One region of the Paenibacillus sp. AN1007 genome, then DNA from elsewhere that is predicted to be linked to it. Evidence: a T-box and tRNA genes for the amino acid it is inferred to sense, from the RefSeq annotation. Region 1 holds a T-box; the other regions hold tRNA genes.
The links. The T-box of region 1 lies ahead of tyrS (tyrosine--tRNA ligase). A T-box ahead of a tRNA ligase gene usually reads a tRNA of that ligase, here a tRNA-Tyr.
Positions count from the first base shown of each region.

Region 2: it encodes a tRNA-Tyr, which carries the amino acid that the T-box ahead of tyrS (tyrosine--tRNA ligase) is inferred to sense. The anticodon was not compared.
Region 3: it encodes a tRNA-Tyr, which carries the amino acid that the T-box ahead of tyrS (tyrosine--tRNA ligase) is inferred to sense. The anticodon was not compared.

Region 1 is NZ_CP159992.1:1,992,940-1,996,737, forward strand. Features, by position in the region: gene ABXS70_RS09020 (protein adenylyltransferase SelO) at 1-169, shown strand, start outside; gene ABXS70_RS09025 (Imm63 family immunity protein) at 488-853, shown strand; gene ABXS70_RS09030 (DUF4375 domain-containing protein) at 853-1,302, shown strand; T-box leader at 1,392-1,635, shown strand; gene tyrS (tyrosine--tRNA ligase) at 1,756-3,015, shown strand; gene ABXS70_RS09040 (YxcD family protein) at 3,247-3,528, opposite strand; gene ABXS70_RS09045 (hypothetical protein) at 3,534-3,798, opposite strand, start outside.
Region 2 is NZ_CP159992.1:5,470,001-5,473,798, reverse strand. Features, by position in the region: rRNA gene ABXS70_RS24665 (23S ribosomal RNA) at 1-1,106, shown strand, start outside; rRNA gene rrf (5S ribosomal RNA) at 1,203-1,319, shown strand; tRNA gene ABXS70_RS24655 (tRNA-Ile) at 1,355-1,428, shown strand; tRNA gene ABXS70_RS24650 (tRNA-Ala) at 1,456-1,531, shown strand; tRNA gene ABXS70_RS24645 (tRNA-Asn) at 1,535-1,610, shown strand; tRNA gene ABXS70_RS24640 (tRNA-Glu) at 1,615-1,686, shown strand; tRNA gene ABXS70_RS24635 (tRNA-Val) at 1,693-1,768, shown strand; tRNA gene ABXS70_RS24630 (tRNA-Met) at 1,787-1,860, shown strand; tRNA gene ABXS70_RS24625 (tRNA-Asp) at 1,889-1,966, shown strand; tRNA gene ABXS70_RS24620 (tRNA-Phe) at 1,997-2,072, shown strand; tRNA gene ABXS70_RS24615 (tRNA-Thr) at 2,093-2,168, shown strand; tRNA gene ABXS70_RS24610 (tRNA-Tyr) at 2,175-2,260, shown strand; tRNA gene ABXS70_RS24605 (tRNA-Lys) at 2,273-2,345, shown strand; tRNA gene ABXS70_RS24600 (tRNA-Leu) at 2,358-2,438, shown strand; tRNA gene ABXS70_RS24595 (tRNA-Gly) at 2,450-2,524, shown strand; tRNA gene ABXS70_RS24590 (tRNA-Arg) at 2,531-2,607, shown strand; tRNA gene ABXS70_RS24585 (tRNA-Leu) at 2,629-2,707, shown strand; tRNA gene ABXS70_RS24580 (tRNA-Pro) at 2,715-2,788, shown strand; tRNA gene ABXS70_RS24575 (tRNA-Gly) at 2,802-2,872, shown strand; gene iolD (3D-(3,5/4)-trihydroxycyclohexane-1,2-dione acylhydrolase (decyclizing)) at 3,379-3,798, shown strand, end outside.
Region 3 is NZ_CP159992.1:385,584-389,381, forward strand. Features, by position in the region: rRNA gene ABXS70_RS01610 (23S ribosomal RNA) at 1-825, shown strand, start outside; tRNA gene ABXS70_RS01615 (tRNA-Asn) at 895-970, shown strand; tRNA gene ABXS70_RS01620 (tRNA-Ser) at 972-1,063, shown strand; tRNA gene ABXS70_RS01625 (tRNA-Glu) at 1,079-1,150, shown strand; tRNA gene ABXS70_RS01630 (tRNA-Val) at 1,253-1,328, shown strand; tRNA gene ABXS70_RS01635 (tRNA-Met) at 1,346-1,419, shown strand; tRNA gene ABXS70_RS01640 (tRNA-Asp) at 1,447-1,524, shown strand; tRNA gene ABXS70_RS01645 (tRNA-Phe) at 1,621-1,693, shown strand; tRNA gene ABXS70_RS01650 (tRNA-Thr) at 1,715-1,790, shown strand; tRNA gene ABXS70_RS01655 (tRNA-Tyr) at 1,800-1,885, shown strand; tRNA gene ABXS70_RS01660 (tRNA-Trp) at 1,892-1,965, shown strand; tRNA gene ABXS70_RS01665 (tRNA-His) at 1,995-2,067, shown strand; tRNA gene ABXS70_RS01670 (tRNA-Gln) at 2,082-2,156, shown strand; tRNA gene ABXS70_RS01675 (tRNA-Gly) at 2,161-2,235, shown strand; tRNA gene ABXS70_RS01680 (tRNA-Cys) at 2,242-2,315, shown strand; tRNA gene ABXS70_RS01685 (tRNA-Leu) at 2,349-2,427, shown strand; gene tnpA (IS200/IS605 family transposase) at 2,619-3,092, shown strand; gene lanKC (class III lanthionine synthetase LanKC) at 3,727-3,798, shown strand, end outside.

The DNA.
Region 1 (3,798 bases):
TAAGGTAGAAGAAGTGCTGAAACGGGCAGAAGCGGATGGAGACTACAGTCTGATTCAACCTTTATTGGCTGTTCTGCAGCATCCCTATGCGTATACACTTGAACAGGAAGCGTACGGAGCCATGCCCGTGTCCTGTGATCCCTCGTATAAGACGTTCTGCGGGACCTGAATTAATCTGTGGACATGAACGGAAAGAGATGAAAGAGCTGCCGGGTGGCAGCTTTTTCATTAAGGTGGCAGCGGGAAGCAGGGGAACCTTGAGATCTATGGGGAGCACAAGAAAAACATTGCGGTCAGGCGTAAAGCTTCAGGCACTGATGGGAGCTCGGAGTAGAAAAATATCATTATGTATACGTAGTATTTTTGTAGAAAGAAGGCGGCCCCCATATCCCCAAAATTAAGTATGCAGCAATTAGTCAATCAGCTCCTTGAACTTTTATCTCGGACTTCTTTTTCAAAAGAACAGATACAGCATTATGTAAACCGATTGGATGAGTCATTTAAATGGGAAGGCGTACCTTATGTCGAGATCGGAGATGAGCATTACATCGTAACGATCTATGAACGCGGTGTACCTTCTTTGATTAAAAAATTGAATCAGATTGAAGAGGTGCTGTACTGGCTGCTGGCAGATATCATTTTCACAGCGGTACATGTCGAACTGCTCAATAAGTATGGTGTCGATAACGTGCATACGCATCTCGATTATTCAAGTGAAGAAGTAAAGCAGGAGATGGAAGAGAATGTAAAGGCGGCCTTTCAAATGATTGGAGATCCATATTGGACCTGGCATCAAAAGGGTAAACGGCAGGAATTGGAGAGCTATCAACCCAAGAAAGGGAAATCTTGGTAATGAGTGAACGGGATATTGAAGATGTATGGTATGATTATGCATTAACGTTTGTGGAGAAAAAGAACACCTCTGAACAAGGATGGGCTGCGCTTTCCCGGACTGAACAAGAAATTGCAGCGTTGTGGCTGTTTGAGGCGGATGTTTATAATGGCGGTTTTATACAATTTTTTTGCAACTGGGGAGAAAGGGTGTATACAACGGCCTGCGGCGCACTTCAAGCTATTGGCGCCAAGCAGGTGCTGGATAATATCAAGGAGCAGTATGCCTGTATTGCGCATCTCGCTGATGATGACAGGCTGACTGCACTTTGGGACATTCCGCGATATCTAGAGGCAGCTCAAGAAGAGCGTCTGGACGAGTTGGATCAGCAGCTCTGGAACAACGAGGATCAGGTTGCGGAGAAGGCTTACGCTTATTATCGCGAACAGCTTCCTATTGATCCCAAATGAACGAATCTCTGGTACAGAAACACTTCTACTGCAATACTTGCGCTTGCAATGCCTATAACGTTCCGCTATACTGGCTATAATTAAATACATGAAATACGTTGATAGAGCGCAGTAGCGGCTTTGTCCCTGTTACAGAAAGTCAGGGGTGGATGGAACCTGATACATACAAGGGCTGCGAATTACACTCTGGAGTACTTGGGTAATGCCAAGCGGAAGGGCAAACGATAACTTGCTGAGAGTGGTATGGAGCACTTGTACTGGACTGTATAAGCGTTCAGAAAGAGTTGTCCATACAAATTGGGTGGTACCACGGTTATTCTAATCGTCCCTTTGTCTGTAAAGACAAGGCGGCGATTTTTTTGTGTCCCAAAAACCAGCGGTATTGTAATTCAAAGCGAACGTAGGTCATGACTCAATTTTTATCATAGAAAAGGGGTTATTGTAATGAATGGAATGAACATTATTGAAGAACTGCAGTGGCGCGATGCCATTAATCAGCAAACAGATGCGGAAGGACTGCGTGAACTGACGGAGACAAAAGCCATTTCTCTGTACTGCGGCGTAGACCCTACAGGGGACAGTATGCATATCGGACACTTGATTCCGTTTATGATGCTGAAACGTTTCCAGCTGGCCGGTCACCGTCCGGTGATCCTTATTGGCGGTGCAACAGGTACGATCGGTGATCCGAGCGGTCGTCAGTCCGAGCGTTCTCTCCAGACACTGGAACAGGTACAGGCCAATGTGGATGCGCTGACTGCACAAATGAAAAAGCTGTTTGTAACCGAAGGGGACAATCAGGTTCGTATGGTGAATAACTACGACTGGACACATAAAATTAATGTGATCGAGTTCCTGCGTGATTACGGGAAAAACTTCAACCTGAATACGATGCTGGCCAAAGATGTTGTAGCAAGCCGTCTTGAAGGCGGAATTTCATTCACCGAATTTTCCTATCAGATTCTGCAATCTCTGGATTACCTGCACCTGTTCCAAAACGAGGATGTGCAGCTGCAGATTGGCGGTTCTGACCAGTGGGGCAACATTACAAGCGGTCTGGATCTGATTCGCAAAAAAGAAGGAGCCGAGGCGAAAGCTTACGGATTGACGATTCCGCTGATGCTGAAGTCTGACGGTACGAAGTTTGGTAAAACAGCTGGCGGTGCAATATGGCTTGATCCAAACAAAACGACACCATTTGAATTCTACCAGTTTTGGGCAAACACCGATGACCGGGATGTCATTAAATACTTGAAATACTTTACCTTCCTGAGCAAAGAGGAAATTGAAGCTTTGGCTGCGAAGGTGGAGACAGAGCCGCATAAACGTGAAGCGCAGAAAGCACTGGCCGAGGAAATGACCAAATTTGTTCATGGTGAAGAGATGCTGGAGCAGGCGAAGCGGATTACCGCAGCATTGTTCAGCGGAGACATCCGTTCACTTACGGCAGATGAGATTGAGCAGGGCTTCAAGGAAATGCCAACATTCGAAACAGACGGCGAAGCTAAAAATATTGTTGACTGGCTGGTGGATCTTGGCCTGGAGCCTTCCAAACGTCAAGCCCGTGAGGATGTTACCAAAGGAGCAATCTCTATGAATGGTGAAAAGATTACGGAGCTTGAATTTACGGTGTCGGCTGAGCACGCCATTGGCGGCAAATTCATCATTATCCGCAAAGGTAAAAAGAACTACAGCCTGGTTAAATTGAAATAAACCGCCAGGGTACAATATGCTGCTGCCGCAGACAACGGTGATGACGTAACAGTTTGCCATACATTACCATAGAGAACGGTAATATACGATTATACAATTACTGTTGACAGTGCTGCTGGCTTTGCTATACACAGTGTATATGCAAAGCCAGCAGCGATGTATATCCTATAAAAATGGCCTCCTTTGCTGATTAACAAAGGAGGCCATTTTTATATGTTTTAATACTGTATTTTAATGCTGATTAACGATGGCTGTGATCTCTTCATCCAGATCCAAAGTTACATCTTCACGATATGCGCGGATATTGTATTCACTGTGCAGGTAGCGAAGAATCGCTTCAATCATATTGGATTCCACCAAGAACTGACTGCGGCCCTGAATCCAAACTTCTGCGGAATAACCGGTATCTTCTTCCCAGCTCAGCTCTACATTAACATCTGTAGGACGTACACCTTTACGCTCTGCCATGTGAATGCAGATGGCATTCACAATTTCATCCATACTCAGAACCATAAATCTTAGTACCGTCCGTTTCTGTTACGATCATCGTCACGATCATCACGGCGGTCATAACGACCATCCGCTGCAGGTTTGCGGCGATTCGTGATTGCTCTGAACAGTGCCATAGCCAGCATAACAATCAGCATAATTGCTGCCACGTTTACGAGCAGCCCGAGAATGTTACCCAGTGCTCCCATACCGCCAAACAGTCCGCCGAACAGCATACCAGCCAGACCACCCAGCATCATACCTTTCATGAATCCACCACCGCCGCCGAAGAAT
Region 2 (3,798 bases), 3.2 Mb from region 1:
CACAGGTCTGTGCGAAGCCGTAAGGCGAAGTATACGGGCTGACGCCTGCCCGGTGCTGGAAGGTTAAGGGGAGTGGTTAGGAGCAATCCGAAGCTGTGAACCGAAGCCCCAGTAAACGGCGGCCGTAACTATAACGGTCCTAAGGTAGCGAAATTCCTTGTCAGGTAAATTCTGACCCGCACGAATGGCGTAACGACTTGGGCGCTGTCTCAACGAGAGATCCGGTGAAATTTTAATACCTGTGAAGATGCAGGTTACCCGCGACAAGACGGAAAGACCCCATGGAGCTTTACTGCAGCTTGATATTGAATTTGGGTACGATCTGTACAGGATAGGTGGGAGCCTTTGAAGCATGAGCGCCAGCTTGTGTGGAGGCACCGTTGGGATACCACCCTGATCGTATCTAGGTTCTAACCTGGTGCCCTTAGCGGGTACGGGGACAGTGTCAGGTGGGCAGTTTGACTGGGGCGGTCGCCTCCTAAAGAGTAACGGAGGCGCCCAAAGGTTCCCTCAGAATGGTTGGAAATCATTCGAAGAGTGCAAAGGCATAAGGGAGCTTGACTGCGAGACCTACAAGTCGAGCAGGGACGAAAGTCGGGCTTAGTGATCCGGTGGTACCGCATGGAAGGGCCATCGCTCAACGGATAAAAGCTACCCTGGGGATAACAGGCTTATCTCCCCCAAGAGTCCACATCGACGGGGAGGTTTGGCACCTCGATGTCGGCTCATCGCATCCTGGGGCTGAAGTAGGTCCCAAGGGTTGGGCTGTTCGCCCATTAAAGCGGTACGCGAGCTGGGTTCAGAACGTCGTGAGACAGTTCGGTCCCTATCTGTCGTGGGCGTAGGAAATTTGAGAGGAGCTGTCCTTAGTACGAGAGGACCGGGATGGACGTACCGCTGGTGTACCAGTTGTTCCGCCAGGAGCACCGCTGGGTAGCTATGTACGGACGGGATAAGCGCTGAAAGCATCTAAGCGTGAAGCCCCCCTCAAGATGAGATTTCCCAGTATGTAAGACCCCTTGAAGACGACGAGGTAGATAGGCTGGGGGTGGAAGTGCAGCAATGCATGGAGCTGACCAGTACTAATCGGTCGAGGGCTTATCCAATAGCAGGTTTTGAGTCGCGTAGGTTTCGTTTCGAATCTAGTTTTCAGAGAACAATAACTCTGATGAATGGAAGAAGCTATGCTTCGACCAATCGCGTTTGGTGGCGATGGCGGAGGGGTTCCACACGTACCCATCCCGAACACGACCGTTAAGCCCTCTAGCGCCGATGGTACTTGGACCGCAGGGTCCTGGGAGAGTAGGACGCCGCCAAGCGGAACCCCGTTGGGGTATTTTTTTTCGAGTGATAGGGGCCTTTAGCTCAGTTGGTTAGAGCGCACCTCTGATAAGGGTGAGGCCGGTGGTTCGAGTCCACCAAGGCCCATAGTAACTAAATAAGAAGTACATGTATGGGGCCATAGCTCAGCTGGGAGAGCGCCTGCCTTGCAAGCAGGAGGTCAGCGGTTCGATCCCGCTTGGCTCCACCATTTTCCCTGATAGCTCAGTTGGTAGAGCACTCGACTGTTAATCGAGTTGTCACAGGTTCGAGTCCTGTTCGGGGAGCCATTAAGGCCCGTTGGTCAAGGGGTTAAGACACCTCCCTTTCACGGAGGTAACAGGGGTTCGAATCCCCTACGGGTCATATTACGGAGGCTTAGCTCAGCTGGGAGAGCATCTGCCTTACAAGCAGAGGGTCGGGGGTTCGATCCCCTCAGCCTCCACCATATATTTTTTATTAATGACGCGGGGTGGAGCAGCCCGGTAGCTCGTCGGGCTCATAACCCGAAGGCCGCAGGTTCAAATCCTGCCCCCGCAATTGCAGCTTTCCTAACCGAAAGTGATCTGGAACCGTGGTGTAGTTGGCCTAACATGCCTGCCTGTCACGCAGGAGATCGCGGGTTCGAATCCCGTCGGTTCCGCCATTAAATGTATCTTGGAGTAAGTTTTAATATGGCTCGGTAGCTCAGTCGGTAGAGCAGAGGACTGAAAATCCTCGTGTCGGCGGTTCGATTCCGTCCCGAGCCACCATGTAAACAACAATTTGATACGCCGGTGTAGCTCAACTGGTAGAGCAACTGACTTGTAATCAGTAGGTTGGGGGTTCAAGTCCTCTCGCCGGCACCACTTTATGGAGGATTAGCGAAGTGGCCAAACGCATCAGACTGTAAATCTGCTCCCTTACGGGTTCGGTGGTTCGAATCCATCATCCTCCACCAGTTTTCTTATATGAGTCATTAGCTCAGCTGGTAGAGCACCTGACTTTTAATCAGGGTGTCGAAGGTTCGAATCCTTCATGACTCACTTTTACTATATGCGCGTGTGGCGGAATTGGCAGACGCACTAGACTTAGGATCTAGCGTCTTTGACGTGGGGGTTCAAGTCCCTCCACGCGCATCCCTTATTTTGCGGAAGTGGCTCAGCGGTAGAGCATCGCCTTGCCAAGGCGAGGGTCGCGGGTTCGATTCCCGTCTTCCGCTCCAATATTTGCGCCCTTAGCTCAGCTGGATAGAGCGTTTGACTACGAATCAAAAGGCCGGGAGTTCGAATCTCTCAGGGCGCGCCATTATAACTTAATCTAATCTACGCCGGCGTGGCGGAATGGCAGACGCGCTCGACTCAAAATCGAGTGGGAAACCGTGGAGGTTCGAGTCCTCTCGCCGGTATGTCTAACGGGATGTAGCTCAGCTTGGTAGAGCACCTGGTTTGGGACCAGGGGGTCGCATGTTCAAATCGTGTCATCCCGATTTTTTTGTTTATGCGGGTGTAGTTCAATGGTAGAACTTTAGCCTTCCAAGCTAATAGCGTGGGTTCGATTCCCATCACCCGCTTAATATATTGAAGAAGAAAGAGACAGGATCTGCTGTCTCTTTCTTTTTTTGCGTGGAAAAGTCTAATTCCCTATTCCTATATTGTGTACCCGCTATGCATAGGGGAGCCTTCGTTATAACTCTTCAGGTCTTTCCTTCAGCCATACCTTCTACTCCCTCGTGTTAAGTCCATGAATACCCATGATTGAATGTCACCTGTTCAACAGCGTGTTTTTACCTCTAAGGAAGAAAGCATATCAAAAGACAATAGAACCGTTGACTCCTCCTCATATTACTCTATATCTTGTCTTCGCAATCAAAGAGAGAACAGTGTTTAAAACTCCATATTGTCCAGCTTGTTTACGCAAATAATCACTAATTTTAATAAAACGCTTACAAAAATAGCTTGCGAAAATACCCAGCCTGTAATACCATATGAATTAAGCGCTTAACCTTTAGGGGTAAGGCGCTTAAACTTAACTTAGATTAAGCGCTTAACCCGTAAAGGAAAGGATGACGATTAATTCATGACAACAATTCGATTAACGATGGCTCAGGCCCTACTTCGATACCTGGATCAGCAGTATATTTCGGTAGATGGGGTAGAAACCAAGTTTGTTAAAGGCATTATCGGAATATTTGGACATGGGAACGTAACCGGGATTGGTGAAGCCTTGGAGCGGAGTCCTGGAAGTCTGACTTATATACAGGGAAAAAATGAACAGGGCATGGTGCATACAGCTGCAGCTTATGCCAAGCAAAAGAATCGTAAGCAGATTTATGCCTGCACAACGTCGATCGGCCCTGGTGCATTAAATATGATCACTGCGGCAGCGACAGCAACGGTGAACCGGATTCCGGTACTGCTTTTACCTGGAGATAACTTTGCTACACGTGAGCCGGACCCGGTACTGCAGCAGCTTGAAGTAAGCAGCGACTATACGATA
Region 3 (3,798 bases), 1.6 Mb from region 1:
ATGGAGCTTTACTGCAGCTTGATATTGAATTTGGGTACGATCTGTACAGGATAGGTGGGAGCCTTTGAAGCATGAGCGCCAGCTTGTGTGGAGGCACCGTTGGGATACCACCCTGATCGTATCTAGGTTCTAACCTGGTGCCCTTAGCGGGTACGGGGACAGTGTCAGGTGGGCAGTTTGACTGGGGCGGTCGCCTCCTAAAGAGTAACGGAGGCGCCCAAAGGTTCCCTCAGAATGGTTGGAAATCATTCGAAGAGTGCAAAGGCATAAGGGAGCTTGACTGCGAGACCTACAAGTCGAGCAGGGACGAAAGTCGGGCTTAGTGATCCGGTGGTACCGCATGGAAGGGCCATCGCTCAACGGATAAAAGCTACCCTGGGGATAACAGGCTTATCTCCCCCAAGAGTCCACATCGACGGGGAGGTTTGGCACCTCGATGTCGGCTCATCGCATCCTGGGGCTGAAGTAGGTCCCAAGGGTTGGGCTGTTCGCCCATTAAAGCGGTACGCGAGCTGGGTTCAGAACGTCGTGAGACAGTTCGGTCCCTATCTGTCGTGGGCGTAGGAAATTTGAGAGGAGCTGTCCTTAGTACGAGAGGACCGGGATGGACGTACCGCTGGTGTACCAGTTGTTCCGCCAGGAGCACCGCTGGGTAGCTATGTACGGACGGGATAAGCGCTGAAAGCATCTAAGCGTGAAGCCCCCCTCAAGATGAGATTTCCCAGTATGTAAGACCCCTTGAAGACGACGAGGTAGATAGGCTGGGGGTGGAAGTGCAGCAATGCATGGAGCTGACCAGTACTAATCGGTCGAGGGCTTATCCAATAGCAGGTTTTGAGTCGCGTGAGTTTCGTTTCGAATCTAGTTTTCAGAGAACAACACTCTGAAACATATTCCCTGATAGCTCAGTTGGTAGAGCACTCGACTGTTAATCGAGTTGTCACAGGTTCGAGTCCTGTTCGGGGAGCCATGGAGAGGTGTCCGAGCTGGCCGAAGGAGCACGATTGGAAATCGTGTAGGCGTCACAAGCGTCTCGAGGGTTCGAATCCCTCTCTCTCCGCCACAATCTTTTTAGCAAGGCCCGTTGGTCAAGGGGTTAAGACACCTCCCTTTCACGGAGGTAACAGGGGTTCGAATCCCCTACGGGTCATAGTTATCTTAATAACTAAAGCTTGAGATGAGAGAAGCATCTCATCAAAAAAAGACTTGATTTTAATATCAGGTTTGTGGTAAGATCATAAATGTGTTATTCGGAGGCTTAGCTCAGCTGGGAGAGCATCTGCCTTACAAGCAGAGGGTCGGGGGTTCGATCCCCTCAGCCTCCACCATATAATATTTATAATGACGCGGGGTGGAGCAGCCCGGTAGCTCGTCGGGCTCATAACCCGAAGGCCGCAGGTTCAAATCCTGCCCCCGCAATTTAACTTTCCTAACCGAAAGTGATCTGGAACCGTGGTGTAGTTGGCCTAACATGCCTGCCTGTCACGCAGGAGATCGCGGGTTCGAATCCCGTCGGTTCCGCCATTTAAGATTTAACATGAGGGAAGCTGTTCACTAGATCTGCTGTATGGCACTGATGCCCTAGATAAGGTGTAGCAACTCAAGCTTTAACTTTATTGCGGCTCGGTAGCTCAGTCGGTAGAGCAGAGGACTGAAAATCCTCGTGTCGGCGGTTCGATTCCGTCCCGAGCCACCTTTATAGAAAACTTAATATGCCGGTGTAGCTCAACTGGTAGAGCAACTGACTTGTAATCAGTAGGTTGGGGGTTCAAGTCCTCTCGCCGGCACCATGTAATCCTGGAGGATTAGCGAAGTGGCCAAACGCATCAGACTGTAAATCTGCTCCCGTACGGGTTCGGTGGTTCGAATCCATCATCCTCCACCAGTTTTTAGGGGCATAGTTTAAAGGTAGAACAACGGTCTCCAAAACCGTTGGTGTGGGTTCAATTCCTGCTGCCCCTGCCAATTATAATTTAATGAATGTATTCTATATGGCGATCGTGGCGAAGTGGTTAACGCACCGGTTTGTGGATCCGGCATTCGGGGGTTCAATTCCCCTCGATCGCCCCTTTGTTATCTAATGGGGATTAGCCAAGCGGTAAGGCAACGGACTTTGACTCCGTCATGCATAGGTTCAAATCCTATATCCCCAGCCATTACGCGGACGTGGCTCAGCGGTAGAGCATCGCCTTGCCAAGGCGAGGGTCGCGGGTTCGATTCCCGTCGTCCGCTCCATAATAAGGCGCCATAGCCAAGTGGTAAGGCACAGCTCTGCAAAAGCTTTATCCCCAGTTCGAATCTGGGTGGCGCCTCCAGCATATTTTTAGTATATGCACACAGCAAAATAAGCCGGCGTGGCGGAATGGCAGACGCGCTCGACTCAAAATCGAGTGGGAAACCGTGGAGGTTCGAGTCCTCTCGCCGGTATTAATAAAAGAGTTCATTAGAGACTATCTCTAATGAACTCTTTTTTATTATGGCTTTAGCCAGTTGAGTGCGTGAAACGCGCGAAACAAAAAACCACCCGCTATGCGGGTGGAGGGATGAAGGGTTTGACCATTATGACCATTCCAATACAATTGAGATGTTCAGGCTCAAAAAGAAAGGAATGGTCATTCATGGCAACCAAGAGCTACAGCCTAGCTCACACAAAGTGGATGTGTAAGTACCACATTGTGTTCACCCCGAAGTATAGACGGAAAGAAATCTATAATCAAGTGAGAAGAGATTTAATCGAAATCTTTAAACGTTTGTGCAAGTACAAAGGAGTCGAAATCATAGAAGGTCACATGATGCCCGATCATGTCCATATGTTAGTAGCCATCCCTCCAAAAATTGCGGTCTCCACGTTTATGGGATATCTAAAGGGAAAAAGTTCGCTCAAGATCTTCGAAAAACATGCCCAGCTTAAGTATAAATACGGAAATCGAAAATTTTGGGCCGAAGGGTACTATGTGAGCACAGTGGGTCTAAATGAAGCAACCGTAAGAAAGTATATTCGTGAGCAAGAAGCACATGATCAGGCGGTAGATAAGCTGAGTGTAAAAGAATACGAAGATCCATTCAGCAGTAATCGAAGCAAAAAGAAGTAAAACCAGTTTACTGGTAAGTGAAAGAGACAAATTACACTGAGCCTGAACAGCCCTGCTGTCAGGCTAGCGTCTTTAGGCGCAGTTTGGCAACAGGGGGTTATACCCCAAGAGCAAACCACCCGTTGGACGGGTGGTCCTGATTTGGTTTTAGTACCTGATTCAATTAGGTCGTATGAACATAAAATTGCTATGGGGTTCAGGGTACTATTGTGAAATTTTAAAAGTCTCGACTAGATGATGGAAATGATTTTATTGGAGGTCTGCCCACACTTGAAAATCGAACTGATGAAGTTCTTATAGATGCCTTATACTTGCATTTTTCGGACGAAGCAAGATCGCTATTAGTTGTGAAAGAGAAATAAGTTTTATCAACCATACCTGTTCATTTAAATATTTTATTTAGAAAGATGATGGAAAATATTTAAATAAATAATAATATATTGTATAATATGAAATAAGAACGACACGTTTTAAAATTTGGTTTTTGTTGTCGATAAATCCTTCACCATGAGTGCCTCATTAATTCCTTTCACAACAAGATGTACTTGCTGCTCTTCATCATCTCATGAACTTCGAAGCGCAATTTTAGTTTGGTCCGGATATCTTTGAAGTATCAAAACGGAGGTATACCTTAATGCAAGGTAACATGTTATATCATAAGTATTTGAAACCGATGTCCGAATATTATGGGAAGATGGAGATTAGT